3 regions of the Rhizobium sp. BK275 genome follow, and region 2 is predicted to be linked to each of the others. Evidence: predicted binding sites of a transcription regulator. Region 2 holds the regulator's gene; each other region holds the start of a gene.
The links. Region 2 encodes LexA, which represses DNA repair genes until DNA is damaged. Its sites were predicted from a motif close to TGTTCNNNNTGTGTTCNG; they were not measured.

Region 1: a site for LexA is predicted at 4,172-4,189, ahead of FHT82_RS09755 (PA0069 family radical SAM protein). Genes of this name have one in related genera too.
Region 3: a site for LexA is predicted at 4,247-4,264, ahead of FHT82_RS13660 (ribonuclease). Genes of this name have one in related genera too.

Annotation. Positions count from the first base shown of each region.
Region 1 is NZ_JACHZL010000002.1:785,556-791,447, reverse strand. It holds gene FHT82_RS09780 (tetratricopeptide repeat protein) at 1-1,632, shown strand, start outside; gene FHT82_RS09775 (4-(cytidine 5'-diphospho)-2-C-methyl-D-erythritol kinase) at 1,639-2,532, shown strand; gene moaB (molybdenum cofactor biosynthesis protein B) at 2,532-3,083, shown strand; gene FHT82_RS09765 (hypothetical protein) at 3,107-3,421, opposite strand; gene FHT82_RS09760 (glycosyltransferase family A protein) at 3,600-4,118, opposite strand; gene FHT82_RS09755 (PA0069 family radical SAM protein) at 4,258-5,415, shown strand; gene FHT82_RS09750 (ribonuclease HII) at 5,696-5,892, shown strand, end outside.
Region 2 is NZ_JACHZL010000003.1:109,370-115,261, reverse strand. It holds gene FHT82_RS10380 (ComEC/Rec2 family competence protein) at 1-1,871, shown strand, start outside; gene lexA (transcriptional repressor LexA) at 1,852-2,574, opposite strand; gene FHT82_RS10370 (VOC family protein) at 2,770-3,657, shown strand; gene kdsA (3-deoxy-8-phosphooctulonate synthase) at 3,654-4,499, shown strand; gene eno (phosphopyruvate hydratase) at 4,652-5,892, shown strand, end outside.
Region 3 is NZ_JACHZL010000004.1:44,925-50,816, forward strand. It holds gene metF (methylenetetrahydrofolate reductase [NAD(P)H]) at 1-553, opposite strand, end outside; gene FHT82_RS13650 (metalloregulator ArsR/SmtB family transcription factor) at 554-1,579, opposite strand; gene ettA (energy-dependent translational throttle protein EttA) at 1,737-3,386, opposite strand; gene FHT82_RS13660 (ribonuclease) at 3,495-4,232, opposite strand; gene FHT82_RS13665 (alpha/beta hydrolase) at 4,390-5,334, shown strand; gene FHT82_RS13670 (DMT family transporter) at 5,336-5,892, shown strand, end outside.

The DNA of each region.
Region 1 (5,892 bases), on a different contig from region 2:
TATCCGACCGCAATCGAGCTCTACAAGAAGGCCCTGCAGATCGAGCCGGGCAATCCGGAAATTCGCCAGCGCCTGATGATTTCGCTGCTGCTCAATGGCGACATCAAGGACGGCGTGAAATATGCCAACGACCTGAAAGGCGATCCGACCGTCGAGCGTATCACCACGATCGTGCGCGGCATGGATGCGATGCGCCGCGGCGAATTCAAGACCGCGGAATCGATCCTGAAATATGACGGGCCGAACGATCTCGACCGCATGATGAACGATCTTCTGCTTGCCTGGGCGCGCGTCGGTGCCGGCCGCGGTAAGGAAGGGCTCGCCATGGTCGAGAAGATGAAGGGACCTGATTGGGTCCGCATCTTCCAGAATTACAATGCCGGTGCGATCGCCATCGTCAACGGCGACGTCAAATCCGCCCGCCGGCATCTCAACGATGCTGTGCTGGACAAGGAAGGCGGAGCGACTGCCCCTGATACGTTCATGCGCGCCATCATGGCGCTCGCCCGCCTCGAAGCCTCGCAGGGCAACAGGCAGAAGGCGCTCGACGCCGTCTCGGTCGGCGACAACCTGCTGCCGAACTACGCCCCCCTGAACGCGCTGCGCGACAGCATAGAGAAGGGCGAAAAGCAGGAACAGCAGGTCAAGAGCGCCGAAGAAGGGGCTGCCGGCGTGCTCTTCTCTGTCGGCGGCGCGCTGAACCGTGACGGCGCCGAAGACATTGTCTCGCTCTATCTGCAGACCGCCAACGCGCTCGATCCGAACAGCGCCGATACGCTGGTGCTGCTCGGCGGCATTGCCGAAAAGCAGAACCAGATGGACCGCGCGATCGCGCTTTACCAGAAAGTGCCGGCGAATTCGCCGATGCGCCGCATTTCCGAATTACAGCTGGGCCTGGCGCTCGCCCAGGGCGGCAAGGTAGACGAGGCCCGCAAGCACCTGCAGGCGTTGATCACGTCTGACCCGAAGGATGTCAGAAGCTATCTCGCCTATGGCAGCGTGCTTTCCGACGCCAAGGACTATCAGGCGATGGCCGATAATTACGACAAGGCTGTCGACGTGATCGGGCCGTTGCCGGGCCGCGCAGACTGGAGCGTCTTCTTCCAGCGCGGCATCGCCTATGAGCGGCTGAAGAAATGGGATCAGGCGGAACCTAACTTCCGCAAGGCGCTCGACCTCAATCCGAACCAGCCGCAGGTTCTGAACTATCTCGGCTATTCCTGGATCGACATGAACCGCAACCTCGACGAAGGCCTTGAGATGATCAAGAAAGCCGTTGAGCTGCGTCCTGACGACGGCTACATCATCGATTCGCTCGGCTGGGCCTACTTCCGCCTCAACCGTTACAACGATGCTGTCGACGAGTTGGAACGTGCGGCGCAGATCAAGGCTGGCGACGCGACAATCAACGACCACCTCGGCGATGCCTACTGGCGCGTGGGCCGCAAGCTGGAAGCCGTCTATCAGTGGAACCGGGCGCTTGCCTCCGAACCCGAGGAAGCTCAGATCCCGAAGATCAAGGAAAAGGTCGCCAACGGCTTGCCTGCACAGGATGACGACTCCAAGACCGTCGACAAGAAGCAGCCGGACCCGCAGCCGGTGACGCCGCCGCCGGTCGACAAGAAATCCTGACGCCGCATGCCTGAAACGGGCATGCTGCTTTCCGGGCTCGGCGACTTCGCCATTACTGAAGATGCCTGCGCAAAAATCAATCTTGCCCTGCATGTGACGGGCCAGAGGCCTGACGGCTATCATCTTCTCGAAATGCTGGTGACGTTCGCACGGCACGGCGACCGGTTGGGTTTTGCGGCTGCCGATGCCGATGATTTCACGCTTTCCGGCCAGTTCGCCGATGTGCTCGCCGATGATCCCGGCACCAATTTGGTGCTGAAGGCGCGTGACCTGCTGCGGGAAGCGGCAGGCGGGACTCCGCCTGTTCGCATCCATCTGGAAAAGAACCTGCCGGTCGCTTCCGGCATCGGTGGCGGTTCCGCCGATGCCGCAGCGACGTTGCGCGGGCTGGTGCGCCTGTGGGATGTTGCACTTCCGGCTGACATCATTGCCGCACTGGCACTGAAACTTGGAGCCGACGTGCCGATGTGCCTCAAAAGCGCGCCGTTGATCGCACGCGGTATCGGCGAAGAGATCGAGACGGCCGACGCCCTGCCCTCCTTCGCCATGGTGCTCGCCAACCCTTTGAAAGGTGTTTCCACGCCCGAGGTTTTCCGGCGGCTTGCGACCAAGAACAATCCTCCGCTGGTCCTGACCAAGGCGCCGCACTGGATGGAAGCCATACGGGCGACACGCAATGATCTCGAGCCGCCGGCGCGAGAGCTGGTTCCCGAAATCGCCGAGATTTCGAACATGCTCACAGCGGAAGGCGCGCTTTTCACCCGCATGTCCGGCTCTGGCGCGACCTGCTTCGGCATCTTCGAGACACCCGTTGCTGCGTTGCGCGCAGCCGAGCGTCTTCACGCCGCCCGCCCGGGCTGGTATTTCCAGGCAACGGAGACTTTTGCAGGAGGTGTATGATGGCAGGCTTGGACGAAACACGCGCTTTTGTTCCCCTCGGTATCGCCGTGCTGACAGTTTCGGATACCCGCACGCTGGCCGATGACAAATCCGGCGACACGCTGGCGGCACGGATTGCGAAAGCCGGACATCAGTTGATCGACCGCGACATCGTGCCTGACGACCGCGAGAGGATCACTGCACGCGTGCGCGCCTGGACGGAGGCCAAGGAAATCGACGTCGTCATCACCACGGGCGGGACCGGCTTTACTGGCCGCGACGTGACACCCGACGCTCTGGAATCGCTCTTCGAAAAGAGGATGGATGGATTTTCTGCGGTATTCCACCGCATTTCCTATGACAAGATCGGCACCTCGACAATTCAGTCGCGCGCCACGGCGGGTGTCGCCAACGCTACCTTCATCTTCGTGCTGCCGGGCTCTCCTGGCGCCTGCAAGGATGCGTGGGACGGCATCTTGGAGGCACAGCTCGACTATCGCCATATGCCCTGCAATTTCGTGGAGATCATACCGCGTCTGGACGAACACCTGAAACGCGGCGCGACGAAGTAGACTGGCCACAGCAGCATCATTCCCTATGTCGCAAGGCCCGGCAGGGCGGGCATTGTGTCCCAGCTATCACCAAACAGCACCACGCAGCTTATGCCGTGAACATCCGTGACGACGAGCGTCCAGGTGCCGCTCTCAGCGGCATAAACCTCAAGAATGGCGTTCTGATTGATCAGTCCGACTGCCTTGAGCTTTTCAGCAAAGTTGCTGTCCAGGAAATTGACGATCTCGGATCGGCCTGCGCAACTGCGCATCATCTGCGATGCTGCCGGATGCGGATGCGCGATCACCAATGTCGTCAATATGACGGCCAGCAGGCCGTGGACCATATTGCGTAGCATGACGCACCTCCTTTCGCCGGGAACCCGGCAGAAGAGGAGATTTTCGCTGACCTGCTCTGCCGTTCACCGGCATTCCATGGCCATCCGTTGCGAAGCGAGGCGCTTCGGCGGCGCCATATCCAGATTATAGCGCGAAATTCTATTGAGCGCCATCTTTTCGCAATATCGAGGAGTGCAGCTATCGCGCGGCGCGGGCAACCCAGGAGGGAATCAATTCACTGGAGAGTTGGCGTGGTTTCTGCGCCTTGACGAATTCGGTAAGGCGCATGCCGCTCTTTGCAGCGGATACGGCAAGTTTCTTGGGCATGAGCAGGCCGAGTTCCAGCGGTGGTCTGGCACGGCCGACACGCTGGAAAAAGGGGCGTCGATAGCCACGCGAGGCAGTAAAGCGCGCAGAGACCTTATTCAAGGCCACATATTCCGAGACTTCGTCGATCCAGCCCGCCTGCGGTCTTGCGCCCGGCTCGACGAAGAGCAGCCACTCGCCGCGGGCGGATCGGATGATATCCTTGATATCCCATTGTGAATGGAAACGGCAGCCGGCAGCATCCGCCACCCGCGCCGTGCCGTCGCGCGAGCCGTGATCGAGCACGACCACGTCGCTGACGAGGCCTTCCACGGCGCCTGCCACCAATACCGATAGAGTCTGGGCCAGCTCGGATTCCTGATCCTGGCATTCAAGAACAACAGTCAACATTGCCTGTTTATAGAGCGCCGCACAAAATTTTGCCAGCGGGACTTTCCTCATTTTGTTCTTGCATTGTTCTCTTTTTGCCGATAGGAATTTAATCATCAAAACGAGCGGGATCGAGCGTTTTCCGCCAGTGGAGAATCCGATGAGACCACAGTCCCTTGCAGGGCAGGCCGCATTTGCGCCTGCCAATACGGCTGATATTGCCGACGCGATGATCGCGGCCTCGGGGCTGCGCATCGAAGTTGACCGGCGGCGTGGCCGCGGCGCGGGGCTGAACCCCAGCGGCCGCTTCGAGCCAACACAACGCGAAACCTTCGATGATGGCTGGCAGACGCTCGAGGAACTGCCGCCCTTCAAGACGGATGTGCAGGTCGAAAAGCCGCGCACGGCGATCACCCGCAACGAATCTCCCGATCTCTCCTTCGACCGGTCGATCAACCCCTATCGCGGCTGCGAGCATGGCTGCATCTACTGTTTCGCCAGGCCGACGCATGCCTATATGGGCCTTTCGGCGGGGCTGGATTTCGAAAGCAAGCTCTTCGCCAAGCCGGATGCGCCGAAGCTTCTGGAGCGCGAGCTCGCCAAGCCGGGCTACAAGGTGCGCGTCATCGCGATCGGTACCAATACCGACCCCTATCAGCCGATCGAGAAGGAATGGCGCGTCATGCGGCAACTCCTCGAAGTGCTGAATAAGGCCAATCATCCCGTGGCGATCGTCACCAAGTCGGCGATGATCCTGCGCGACCTCGATATCCTCACGGAGATGGCGGCAAAGAACCTCGTACGTGTCGGCATTTCGGTGACGACGCTCGACCGCAAACTTGCCCGCCTCATGGAGCCGCGGGCATCGACGCCGACGCGCAGGCTGGAGGCGATCCGTGGGCTTTCCGCGGCTGGTGTGCGCACGTCAGTGATGGCCGCGCCGGTCATCCCCGCACTCAACGACCACGAACTGGAACGCATCCTGGATGCCGCCAAGGCGGCGGGTGCCGAAGAAGCGAGCTATGTGCTTCTGCGGCTGCCGCTGGAAGTGAGCCCGCTGTTCCGCGATTGGCTGTTGCAGAATTATCCTGATCGTTATCGCCATGTCATGTCGCTGGTGCGCTCGATGCGCGGCGGCAAGGATTATGATGCCGAGTTCGGCAAGCGCATGAAGGGTGCGGGACCCTATGCCTGGCAGATCGCCCGCCGCTTCGAGATGGCGGCAAAGCGGCTGGGGTTGACCCGTCGAAGCCTTGCCCTGCGCGACGACTTGTTTGTGCCGCCTGGTGGCAGCGGCGTGCAGCTTTCGCTGCTCTGACTGATTGTTTTCAGGCAATTCCGGGCGCAAAGCGCTCAAGCACTTTTGCTGGAATTGCTTTTTTTGTTTTACGCAATTCCGGACGCAAAACCACTGCGCACTTTTGCTGGAATTGCTCGTGAGCTTGCGTGAGGCGTGAAGAAGACCTGCCCTGCGTCTTCTGCCTTGCGCAATTCCTGCGGATGGCCCTGACCGCACCATCCGCTGGACCGCCCCCGGCCGTCGCCGCCCTGATCCGGGGGCTTGCAGGAAATCGGGTTGGCGTGCGAGGTTCAACCGCATGAAACGTCGCACGTCACCCGATTCTCCTCTGCTCTTTGAAGAGGCTCCCCTTGTGCCGGATTTCCGGCTGGAGCTGAAAGCCCGCAAGGCTGGCCACTGGCCTGTCGCCGGCGCAGACGAGGCCGGACGCGGACCGCTTGCCGGTCCTGTCGTTGCTGCAGCCGTGATCCTCGATCCCAAGCGCATTCCCGAGGG
Region 2 (5,892 bases):
GTCCACCCAAGCGTATTTCCGTGCTGGTCCGGGGCGCCACGCAGCCCTTTGAGCTTGGTGACGTCATCGAGGGCAGGGCACGTCTCACGCCTCCGGCAGGACCCGCACTTCCCCACCTCAACGATTTTGCCTTCAGCGCCTATTTCGACGGCATTGGCGCCAACGGCTTTTTCTATGGTGCGCCGAAAAAGGCTGCGTCGCAGCCGCAGCAGGCGGGCTCGATCGGTAAGGCGACCCTGGAATGGCTCTATCGGCTCAGGAGCGGCATCGGCGATCGAATCCGCTCCGTTCTGCCGGGTGATACCGGCGCCTTTGCTGCTTCACTTGTCACCGATGAGAGACGGGCGATCTCGGATGAAACGACGGAGGCGCTGCGGCAATCCGGCCTTGCCCACATCATCGCGATCTCCGGTCTTAATATGGCGCTCTCCGCCGGCATCTTCTTTGTCGGCCTGCGCGTCATCCTCAGTCTTTTTTCCGGCATTGCCCAGGCATGGCCGACCAAGAAAATCGCGGCGGCCGGAGCGCTCGCTGCGGTGACGGCTTATTATCTGATCTCGGGTTTTGCCGTCTCCGCCGAACGCGCTTTCATCATGATGGCGATCATGCTGGTTGCCGTCTTCTTTGACCGGCCGTCGATCAGCCTCAGAAACGTGGCGCTGTCCGCGCTCGTGATCCTCGCAGCCTCGCCGTCAGAGGTGCTGGGACCGAGCTTCCAGATGTCCTTTGCCGCAACGCTTGCCCTGGTCGCCGGTTACGACCTCTGGAAGGGCCGGCCGATGCGGGAGAATGCCTTTGCCAAGTTGCCGATCATGAAACCCCTCTTCATGATTGGCGGCTTCTTCGGCGGCATTTTCCTGACCTCGTTGATCGGCGGTTTCTCGACCGCGTTGTTTTCGATCGAGCATTTTCACCGGTTGACTGCCTACGGCCTGCCGGCAAATCTCGCGGCCATGCCGGTCATTTCCTTCATCGTCATGCCGGCCGGTATGCTGGCGATGCTGCTGATGCCCTTTGGCCTCGATGGCCCGGTGTGGCAGGTCGCAGGCTTCGGGCTCGATCTGGTGATAAAAATCGCAAAGACGGTATCGAGCTGGGGTGGCAATATCGATGTGGGCCGTTTGCCCGGCTGGTACTTCCCGACAGCCGTCTTCGGGTTTCTGCTGCTGACCCTGCTCAGAACCAGACTGCGGCACGTCGGAACGGCAATCGTTGCGGTTTCCACGCTTGCCGTCGCGTTGCTTCCGATCGAGGCGATGCCCGACATCACCATCGCCGAAGATGGCGGCCTGGTCGCTGTTGTCGATGGAGAGGCAATAGCTTCGAACCGCGAAAAGCCGCCTGCCTTCATCTTCGAACAATGGCAGCGGGCGCTTGCCATGGAAGAACATCGAAAGCCGGTCATGCTCCAGGCTGTCAATGTCCCCACTGCGCCTGAAGGTAAACGGCTGCAGCTATCACGGGATCAGCAGGACGAAGCCAGAGCAGCGATAAGACATGCCGCCGCGAGCTTGCCATCGCGCTTCTCCTGCCAGAAGGGCGCCTGGTGCACTGCCTTGCTCCGAAATGGAAAGAAACTGACGGTCATCGACAATGCAGCCTATCTCGGGCCGGCCTGCGATACGGCCGATATCGTCGTTACCCCTGTCCGTTTGCGGTTTGACCATTGTCGTTCCGGCGCATTGCTCTTTACTGGCGAGACACTACGCAGAACAGGCTCCGTCGAACTTCGTTTTACCGATAAGGGGATTGAGATCACAACTGCATTCGACACGTTGCGGCGGCCCTGGATGCGCCACCGTGCCTATGACTGGCGCAGCGACAGTTTCGCAGACGCCAGTACGTCACCGGTCAGTGATAGCGGCGAATGAGGCCGACGAGCTTGCCCTGGACCTTGACGCGATCCGGCGGGAAAATGCGGGTCTCATAAGCGGGGTTTGCTGCCTCGAGTGCAATCGATGCGCCCTTGCGGCGAAAACGCTTGAGCGTCGCTTCCTCCTCGTCGACGAGTGCCACCACAATATCACCGGGATTGGCGGTGCTGCCGTTGCGGATGATGACCGTGTCGCCATCGAAGATGCCGGCTTCGATCATCGAGTCGCCGCGAACCTCGAGTGCATAATGCTCACCCGAGCCCAGCATGTCGGCGGGAACGTTGATGTCGTGCGTATTGTTCTGGATTGCCGAGATCGGTACACCGGCGGCGATGCGCCCCATGACCGGCACAGAAATCGAATTGCCGTTGTCGGCAGCAGGTGCAGACTTTGCCGGAGCGGGAGCCGCCGGCTGAGGCTTGCCGAGGCTGCCCTCGATGACGCTCGGCGAAAAGCCGCGCCGAGGCTGCAGGCTCGGGCTGTAGGCTTCCGGCAACTTGATGACTTCGAGCGCGCGTGCCCGGTTCGGAAGCCGGCGAATGAAGCCGCGTTCTTCGAGCGCTGTGATCAGCCGGTGGATGCCGGATTTTGAGGCCAGATCCAGGGCATCCTTCATCTCGTCGAAAGACGGCGGAACGCCTGACTCCTTCATCCTTTCATGAATGAAAAGAAGAAGTTCCTGTTGTTTGCGCGTGAGCATGGCGTATACCCCAGTCTTGAAACAAATCCAGAACAGACACTATATGTTCCATATGTGTTCCGCAAGTGGCTAAATTTTCGTAAAACTTCTGTTCATTCTGCTGAGAATTTTATTTTTATCGCGGGAAAGCCTGCCCGGCCTTGCTTCGTAACGCCTGCTGAAGCACATCATCCTGGCAATGCTGGAGAGTAGCCGATGACCCAGGACATGCTTCCGATCGATCATCTCGTTTTGCCGGTTACCGATATCGATCTTGCCCGCGAAAGGCTGGGCAAGCTTGGTTTCACCGTAGCCCCTGATGCCCGCCATCCCTTCGGCACGGAAAATGCCTGCGTTTTCTTTACTGACAAAACCTATCTTGAGCCATTGGGTGTCGCGAGTGTGGAGGAGAGCGAGGAGACGGCGCGTGAGGGCAATGTCTTCACCGCCCGCAATCAGGCTTTCCGCTTCCGCTGCGGCAGCGAGGGACTGTCCGCCATCGCCTTTGCGACAGCGGATGCGAAGCGCGAACATGCTCGATTCGTAAAGGGCGGCATCAGCGCTGGCTCTGTGCTGCAGTTCGAACGTCCCGTGAAAATGCCCGATGGTGCAGAAAGTGTTGCCGGCTTCCGGCTCGCCTTCGCTGGCGACCTGCGGGCACCGGATTTCTTTCTCTTCGCTGTCGAGCGCATCAACCCGCTTCCGGCCGACCGCGGCGCGCTGGAGACCCATGCCAATGGCGTGACGGGCATTGCCGAGATCGCGCTCGCGGCCCCCGAGCCGACAGCTTTCGGCGAGTTCGTTCGCGCGGCGGCAAAAGCCGCTTCTGCCGATGTCACGAGTTTCGGGCTGGAGGTGCCGACCGGAAACGCAAAGATCAGCCTGATGATCCCAGAGGGGCTGGAGGCCTATTTCGATTTGAGCACGCCGGATAGCGATCGCGGCCTGCGCGGCCGGGCGATCCTCTTTGCGGTTGCCGATCTGGCCGTGACAGAAGCGCATTTGGCTGCTAACGGGGTGACCTATACACGCAAGGGAAACCGTATTCTTGTGAAGTCCGTGCCCGGTCAGGGTGCGCTCTTTGCCTTCGAGGAAACATCATGAGCTCCAATACCAATGCAGAGGTCCGGATCGGCGAGGGCGCTGGCCAGGTTCTGTTTTCCAATTCTGCCAAGCTTTCGCTCATCGCTGGTCCGTGCCAAATGGAAAGCCGCGAGCATGCCTTCATGGTCGGCGGCACGCTGAAGGAGATCTGCGACAAGCTCGGTATGGGCCTCGTCTACAAGACCTCCTATGACAAGGCGAACCGCACCTCGATTTCCGCCAAGCGCGGTATCGGCCTCGAAAAGGCGATGGAGGTTTTCGACGACCTCAAGAAGGAATTCGGCTTTCCTGTCCTGACGGACGTTCATACGGCAGAACAATGCGCCATTGTCGCTGAAACCGTCGATGTGCTGCAGATCCCGGCCTTCCTCTGCCGCCAGACGGATCTTCTCGTTGCCGCCGCCAAGACCGGCCGCGTCGTCAACGTCAAGAAAGGCCAGTTCCTGGCTCCCTGGGACATGAAGAATGTGCTCGGCAAGCTGAATGCCAGCGGCAATCCGAATGTATTGCTTTGCGAGCGCGGCGTTTCCTTCGGCTACAACACGCTGGTCTCCGACATGCGTTCCCTGCCGATCATGGCGGCAATGGGCGCTCCTGTTATCTTCGACGCCACGCATTCCGTCGCCCAACCGGGCGGGCAGGGCGATTCCTCCGGCGGCCAGCGCGAATTCGTTGAAACGCTGGCGCGTGCTGCCGTAGCCGCCGGCGTTGCAGGTGTCTTCATCGAAACCCATGAGGATCCGGACAATGCCCCTTCCGACGGCCCGAACATGGTCTATCTCAAGGATCTGCCGCGGCTTCTGGAAAAGCTGCTTGCCTTTGATGCGGTCGCCAAGGGCTGACAGTCAAAAGCCTGACATGATCGTGTTATAGCGACGATTAGAGATGCAGGTCGAAAGTGTCGCAAAGCGCCCCCCAAAGTGCCATTGTAATTTGCGTACCTTCGATTAAGACGGTTTCAAACGATTTATCCACCCACGAGCAGGAAAAAACCATGACTGCAATTACCGATATCATCGCCCGCGAGATTCTCGATAGCCGTGGTAACCCCACCGTCGAAGTCGATGTCTATCTCGAAGACGGCAGCATGGGCCGTGCAGCTGTTCCCTCGGGTGCTTCGACCGGCGCGCATGAAGCCGTCGAAGTGCGTGACGGCGGCAAGCGTTATCTCGGCAAGGGTGTTGAAAAGGCCGTCGAGGCCGCTAATACGGAAATCTTTGACGCCATCGGCGGCATCGACGCCGAAAACCAGATTCAGATCGACAAGATCATGATCGAGCTCGACGGCACGCCGAACAAGTCGCGTCTCGGTGCCAACGCCATCCTCGGCGTTTCGCTCGCCGTCGCCAAAGCTGCCGCAGAGGCTTCCGGCCTGCCGCTCTACCGTTACGTTGGCGGCGCTTCCGCAAACCTGCTGCCGGTTCCGATGATGAACATCATCAACGGCGGCGCACATGCCGACAATCCGATCGATTTCCAGGAGTTCATGATCCTGCCGGTTGGCGCAGATTCGATCCGTGAAGCTGTTCGCATGGGCTCGGAAGTCTTCCATACGCTGCGTAAGGAACTCGCTGCCCAGGGACACAATACCAATGTCGGCGACGAAGGCGGTTTTGCGCCGGGTCTGAAGAGCGCTCCGGAAGCCCTCGACTTCATCGTCAAGTCGATCGAGAAAGCCGGCTACAAGCCGGGCGAGGACATCTACCTCGGCCTCGATTGCGCCTCGACGGAATTCTTCAAGGACGGCAAGTATGTGATGGAAGGTGAAGGCCGCACGCTCGAGCCGGGCGCCATGGCTGAATACCTTGCCGAACTCGCTGCCAAGTATCCGATCATCTCCATCGAAGACGGCATGGCCGAGGACGACTGGGAAGGCTGGAAGACGCTGACCGATCTCGCCGGCAAGAAGTGCCAGCTCGTCGGCGACGACCTCTTCGTCACCAACTCGGCTCGCCTGCGCGACGGGATCCGCATGGGCGTCGCAAACTCGATTCTCGTCAAGGTCAACCAGATCGGCTCGTTGACGGAAACGCTCGACGCCGTCAATACCGCGCACAAGGCAGCCTACACCGCCGTCATGTCGCACCGTTCGGGTGAGACGGAAGACTCCACGATCGCCGATCTTGCGGTTGCCACCAACTGCGGTCAGATCAAGACCGGTTCGCTGTCGCGCTCGGATCGCCTTGCCAAGTACAATCAGCTCATCCGCATCGAAGAAGGTCTCGGCCCGCAGGC
Region 3 (5,892 bases), on a different contig from region 2:
CGTTATCGAAGAAGAACTGCGTCAGCGCGCGGTCGGCGCCGTTCTCGGCCTTCTGCCTCAGCATGTCGATATCAGCCGCCTGATCGCGGCTTTCCGGATGCTTTTCCGGATAGGCCGAGACGGAGATCTCGAAATCACCGATCTGCTTGAGGCCGGCCACCAGTTCCGCCGCATTGGCATAACCGCCCGGATGGGGTTGGTAGGGCGCACCGACGCCACCCGGCGCATCACCGCGCAACGCAACGAAATGCGTAACACCCGCCTTGCGGAAGCTGTCGACGACCTGATGCGTCTCTTCCTTCGTGGCGCTGACGCAGGTGAGGTGCGAGGCGGTCGCCAGCGGCGTGTCGGCCAGAAAGCGCGTGACCGTGGAGAGCGTCGGCGCCTTGGTGGTGCCGCCGGCACCATAGGTCACCGAGACGAATTCCGGGTTCCAATCCTGCAGATCGCGGACGGTGTTCCAGAGCTGGCCCTCCATCTCCTCGGACTTCGGCGGGAAGAACTCGAAGGAGATCGCGATATCGCGGCGGCGGGCGTCGTTTTTCTGGGTCATTTATTCTCTCCCGGCAAATGTAGGTATCGCGCCTTCGCTCTCCAGCGAAGCCATAAGGCGCCTCGGGTCGCGCGCCAGCCAGATCGTGACCGTAAGGCCCTTCTCCCCCTGCTGACCCGGATGAAGGTCGACGACCTGCTCGACATCCAGCCCCGCCTTGCGCACCCAGTCCGACATGGCCTGATGCGAAAAGCCAAGACGGACATGGGCATGTTCGTCGCGAAGATATTCGAGGCTGTGCGGCGCGAGATCGATGATGACGAGGCGCCCGCCCGGCCGCAGCATGCGCGCGGCTTCCGTGATTGCAATATCAGGCTGATCGAAGAAGTGCAGCACCTGATGGATCGTTACCAGATCGAAGTCCTGCCCCTCGAACGGCAGGTTCAGGATATCGGCATGGCGCACCGAAGCCGTCGTGATCCGCGACTTGTCGAGATTGGCGCGCGCCACGCTCAGCATGTCGCGGCTGGCATCGACACCGATCGCCCGGCGATAACGACCGGCCAGAAGCTCCAGCATGCGGCCAGTGCCGGTGCCAAGGTCGAGCAGGGAATCGATCGGGTTGGAGCCCAGCAGCTTGATGACGGCAGCATCCACCTCTTCGTCAGCGGCGTGCAGACGGCGAAGCTCGTCCCATTCGGCGGCGTTGCGGCTGAAATAGGCCTGCGCCCGCTCGGCGCGCTGCCGCTTGACGGTGGCAAGGCGCTCACCGTCACGCTGAACGACGGGGTCGTTTTCGGAGACATGCTTCAGCAGCGCTCGCACAAGCGCGGCTGCCTTGCCTTCGTGCGCCAGGCGGAAATAGGCCCAGGCGCCTTCCTGATAACGGTCGATCAGTTCTGCCTCGCCAAGCAGCTTCAGATGCCGGGAGATGCGGGGCTGGGATTGACCGAGAATTTCCGTAAGATCGGTGACGGTGAGATCGCCCGCCGCCAGCAGCGCGAGGAGCCGCAGGCGCGTCGGTTCGCCTGCCGCCTTCAAGACGTCCACCAGCGCATCCAGTCCAAGCCTTAAGGGTTCGCTCATATTCTACCCAATCAAGATATAAAGATATCTTTATGTGATTTGGATAATGGAGGCAAGCGGCATTTCACCGATTTGCGAAATTGCCTATGGTGATAACGACAGCAGACATCAAAAAAGCCCCGGACCAGCCGGGGCTTCGAAATGCACGAAAAACCGATTAGCGTGTCAGACGCTTGTGAGCCTGGCTGCCGGGGTTGAGGGCGTCGGGGCCAAGACGGCGAACCTTGTCCTGTTCATAATCCTCGAAGTTGCCTTCGAACCACTCGACATGGCCCTCGCCTTCAAACGCGAGAATATGCGTGGCCAGACGGTCGAGGAACATGCGATCGTGGCTGATGATGATGGCGCAGCCGGCAAATGCTTCCAGCGCGCTTTCCAGAGCGCCCAGCGTTTCCGTATCGAGGTCGTTGGTCGGTTCGTCGAGCAGCAAAACATTGCCGCCGGCCTTCAGCATCTTGGCAAGGTGAACGCGGTTGCGCTGACCACCCGAGAGGTTGCCGACCTTCTGCTGCTGATCGCCGCCCTTGAAATTGAAGGCGCCGCAATAAGCACGCGAGTTCATGTCGAACTTGCCAAGCTTGATGATTTCCGCACCACCGGAGATTTCCTCCCAGACGGTCTTGTTGCCGTCGAGCGCATCGCGGCTCTGGTCGACATAACCGAGATGCACGGTCTCGCCGATACGGATCGAACCGCCATCCGGTTTTTCCTGGCCGGTAATCATCTTGAACAGCGTCGTCTTGCCGGCGCCGTTCGGGCCGATGATGCCGACGATGCCGCCCGGCGGCAGCTTGATCGACAGATCGTTGATCAGCGTGCGGCCCTCGAAGCCCTTGGTGATGCCGTCCATCTCGATGACCACCTGGCCGAGACGCTCGCTGACCGGGATGATGATCTGCGCGTCGCCAGGACGCTGCTTCTCGGCGGCCTCGACCAGCTGTTCGTAAGACTTGATACGCGCCTTGGACTTGGCCTGACGGGCCTTCGGGCTGGAGGCGATCCATTCCTGTTCACGGCTGATGGCCTTCTGGCGGCCTGCCTCTTCGCGGTTTTCCTGCAGCATGCGCTTGGCCTTCGCCTGCAGGTAGGCCGAGTAGTTGCCTTCGTACGGAATGCCACGGCCGCGGTCGAGTTCGAGGATCCATCCGGTGACGTTATCCAGGAAGTAGCGATCGTGGGTGATCATCATCACGGCGCCCGGATAGTCGCGCAGATGCTTTTCGAGCCAGGCGATGGTTTCGGCGTCCAGATGGTTGGTCGGTTCGTCGAGCAGCAGCAGGTCCGGCTGCGACAGAAGCAGGCGGCAGAGCGCGATACGACGGCGCTCACCGCCCGACAGCGTCGTGACATCGGCGTCGCGCGGCGGGCAGCGCAGGGCTTCCATCGCCATCTCGACCTGGCTTTCCAGATCCCAGAGGTTCTGGCTGTCGATGATGTCCTGAAGCTTCGCGCCCTCTTCCGCCGTCTCATCGGAATAGTTCATCATCAGTTCGTTGTAGCGCTCGACGATCGCCGTCTTGGAGGCAACGCCTTCCATGACGTTCTCGAACACCGTCTTGTTGGGATCGAGCTTCGGCTCCTGCTCCAGGTAGCCGACTGTCGCACCTTCGGCGAGCCAGGCTTCGCCGGTATATTCCTTGTCCTGGCCGGCGATAATGCGCAGCACGGTGGACTTACCGGCGCCGTTCGGACCCAAGATACCGATCTTGGCATCGGGGTAGAAGGAAAGATGGATGTTCTCGAGGATCTTCTTGTTGCCATAGGCCTTGTTGAGGCCGGACATGTGATAGATGAACTGACGTGCCATGCTGGGATGCTCCGGGCGGAAACTTGAAATCGTGGCCGCTATGTAGGCGAAACCACGCCCTGGAGCAACGCCGAAACCCTGTTTCGTCAGGATTTCGGCGTGTTTCCATCAGAAGCCGGCAGCATCCACAATGCCTTCGTCACAGCCGAAGGACGTCTGCCCTGCCCCCTGGATAAGGCCGCCGAGGCCCTTCTCCTTCGCTTGCGCCGAAACGGCATCCTGCGAAAGCCCGATCGTCAGCTCGCTGATCACTCTGATATTGCCGACGCGGCGGCAGCTCATTTTCACGCGGTCGCTGGCACCGGCGCCGAAGCTCTTATCGAAGGCGGCCTTGATCGCATCGGCCTTCAGCACCTTGCCGACATTAGCGGCGAAGAGATCGCGCACGGCCGAAGCATTGAGTTCGCCCATGAGGTGAATGGCGGTGGCGAAATAATCGTCGGCGCTCATCTTCGTGCAGGTGCCGTGCTTAGTCCATTCATGCCGCTCGAGCCCCGATTGCGTGCCAGGCATCGCCTTGTCGAGCGCGGTCTTCGTCTCGGGAGAGAGGGCTACGACCGGCAGGCTCGTCCATTGACCGTCCTTGTCGGCGGCTTTCTGGTCGGCGGGTACACCGCAATAGTCCTGCCGCATCGGCCACAGACCGTGGAGGGAAAAATTGGTGGCGTCATAGCGGTCGCCGCCCTGGCTGGCGCATTCCGCCTTCTTCTGGTTAGTCTGGCAGAAAGCCGGCTGCCAGCTTGCCGCGAGAATGAAGCGTGTGCGCCCGCTTTCCTGCGCGGATACGGAACCGACTGACGATAGCGAAAGAAAGAGGATGGAAACCGAAAGGAAAAACTTGCCCATTGATAGCCCCGACAAAGAACAATACAGGAACAAACAAGCATGAAGCCGAAGATTGCGCAACCCTGAATCGCAGCAAAGTCGCGCTTTCCCATGTATGAGGAGAACCGCAATATTGCATTTGCCCCGCGATCTGGTCTTTTGGGCGCGGGAGGAATGCATGTTTTCCGAGACATTGCGGCTTCAGAATGCCGGAGCTTCGCTTGCGTGCCATCACCAGCCTGCAGAGGGCCAGGCGCACGCTATCCTGATGATTTCACATGGTCTTGCCGAACATTCCCGCCGTTACTGGCACTTTGCCGAGGCCATGGCGGCAAGAAGTTATCACGTCTATGCGCATGACCATCGCGGCCACGGCGAGACAAGCGCACCCGATGCACCGCTCGGCCGCTTCGCAAGACGGGACGGCATAGAGCGCGTCGTCAATGATATCGCCGCCGTGCATGACTTTGCCACGACCCGCCACCCCGGCCTGCCCGTCATCCTCCTCGGCCACTCGATGGGCGGCCTGATCGCGCTCAATGCCGCCGCCGACCTCCCCGGCCGTTTCGCAGCCCTTGCCCTCTGGAATTCGAATTTCGCGGTTGGACTTTCTGGCCGCGCCGCACAGGCGATCCTACTTACCGAGCGCATGCTCAAAGGCTCGGATGTGCCAAGCGACATGCTGCCGAGGCTGACATTTGCCGCCTGGGGCAAATCCGTTCCCAATCACCGGACGGAATTCGACTGGCTGTCGCACAATCCGGCCGAGGTCGATGCCTATATCGCCGATCCGCTCTGCGGCTTCGACCCCTCGGTATCGCTCTGGCTCGATGTCTTCGCCCTCACCTTCCGCGGCATCGAGAAGGAGCGGATCGCGAGGCTGCCGAGAGACCTGCCGATCCATCTGGTCGGCGGCGGCCAGGACCCGGCAACCATCTATGGAAAAGCCGTCCTCTGGCTGTCAAAGCGTTTGAGACGTCAGGGCTTTTCCGGTATCAGCACGGAGATATATCAGGACATGCGGCATGAAACGCTGAACGAGATCGGCGCGCAAACGGCAATTGCGGATTTCGCCGGCTGGTGCGACGCGGCGATCCGCGCGATCCCGAACGAAAGGATCTGAGATGACGAGCACGAGTTCCATACGCCATCCCGCCGCCTCCGAGGTGACGTTCGGCCTGCTTTTTATGTTCTTGTCGGTGATGATCTCGCCGCTGATCGACATCTTCTCGAAGCTCGCGACCGCAACGATCTCGTCCACCGAAGTCGCCGGCTTCCGCTTCGTCATCCAGTCGCTCACCATGCTGCCTTTCGTTTTCCTGCGCGGCGCGAAAATCCAGTTTTCGGTGAAGCAGAGTTGGTATCATGCCATCCGTGGCGCCATGGTCACCATTTCGATGATCTGCTTCGTCACGACGCTGAAGGTCATGGCGGTTGCCGATGCCATCGCCATCTTCTTCGTCGAGCCGATCATTCTCACGATCCTCGGCAGCATCTTCCTGAAGGAGACGATCGGCTGGCGGCGCTACAGCGCCTGCGCCGTCGGCTTCCTGGGCGCCCTGCTGATCATCCAGCCGAGCTTCGAGCAGGTCGGCTATATCGCTTTGCTGCCCGTCGTCAGCGCCTTCTGCATCGCCGTTTTCGCGCTGATGACGCGCGTGCTGTCACACCGGGAGGACCC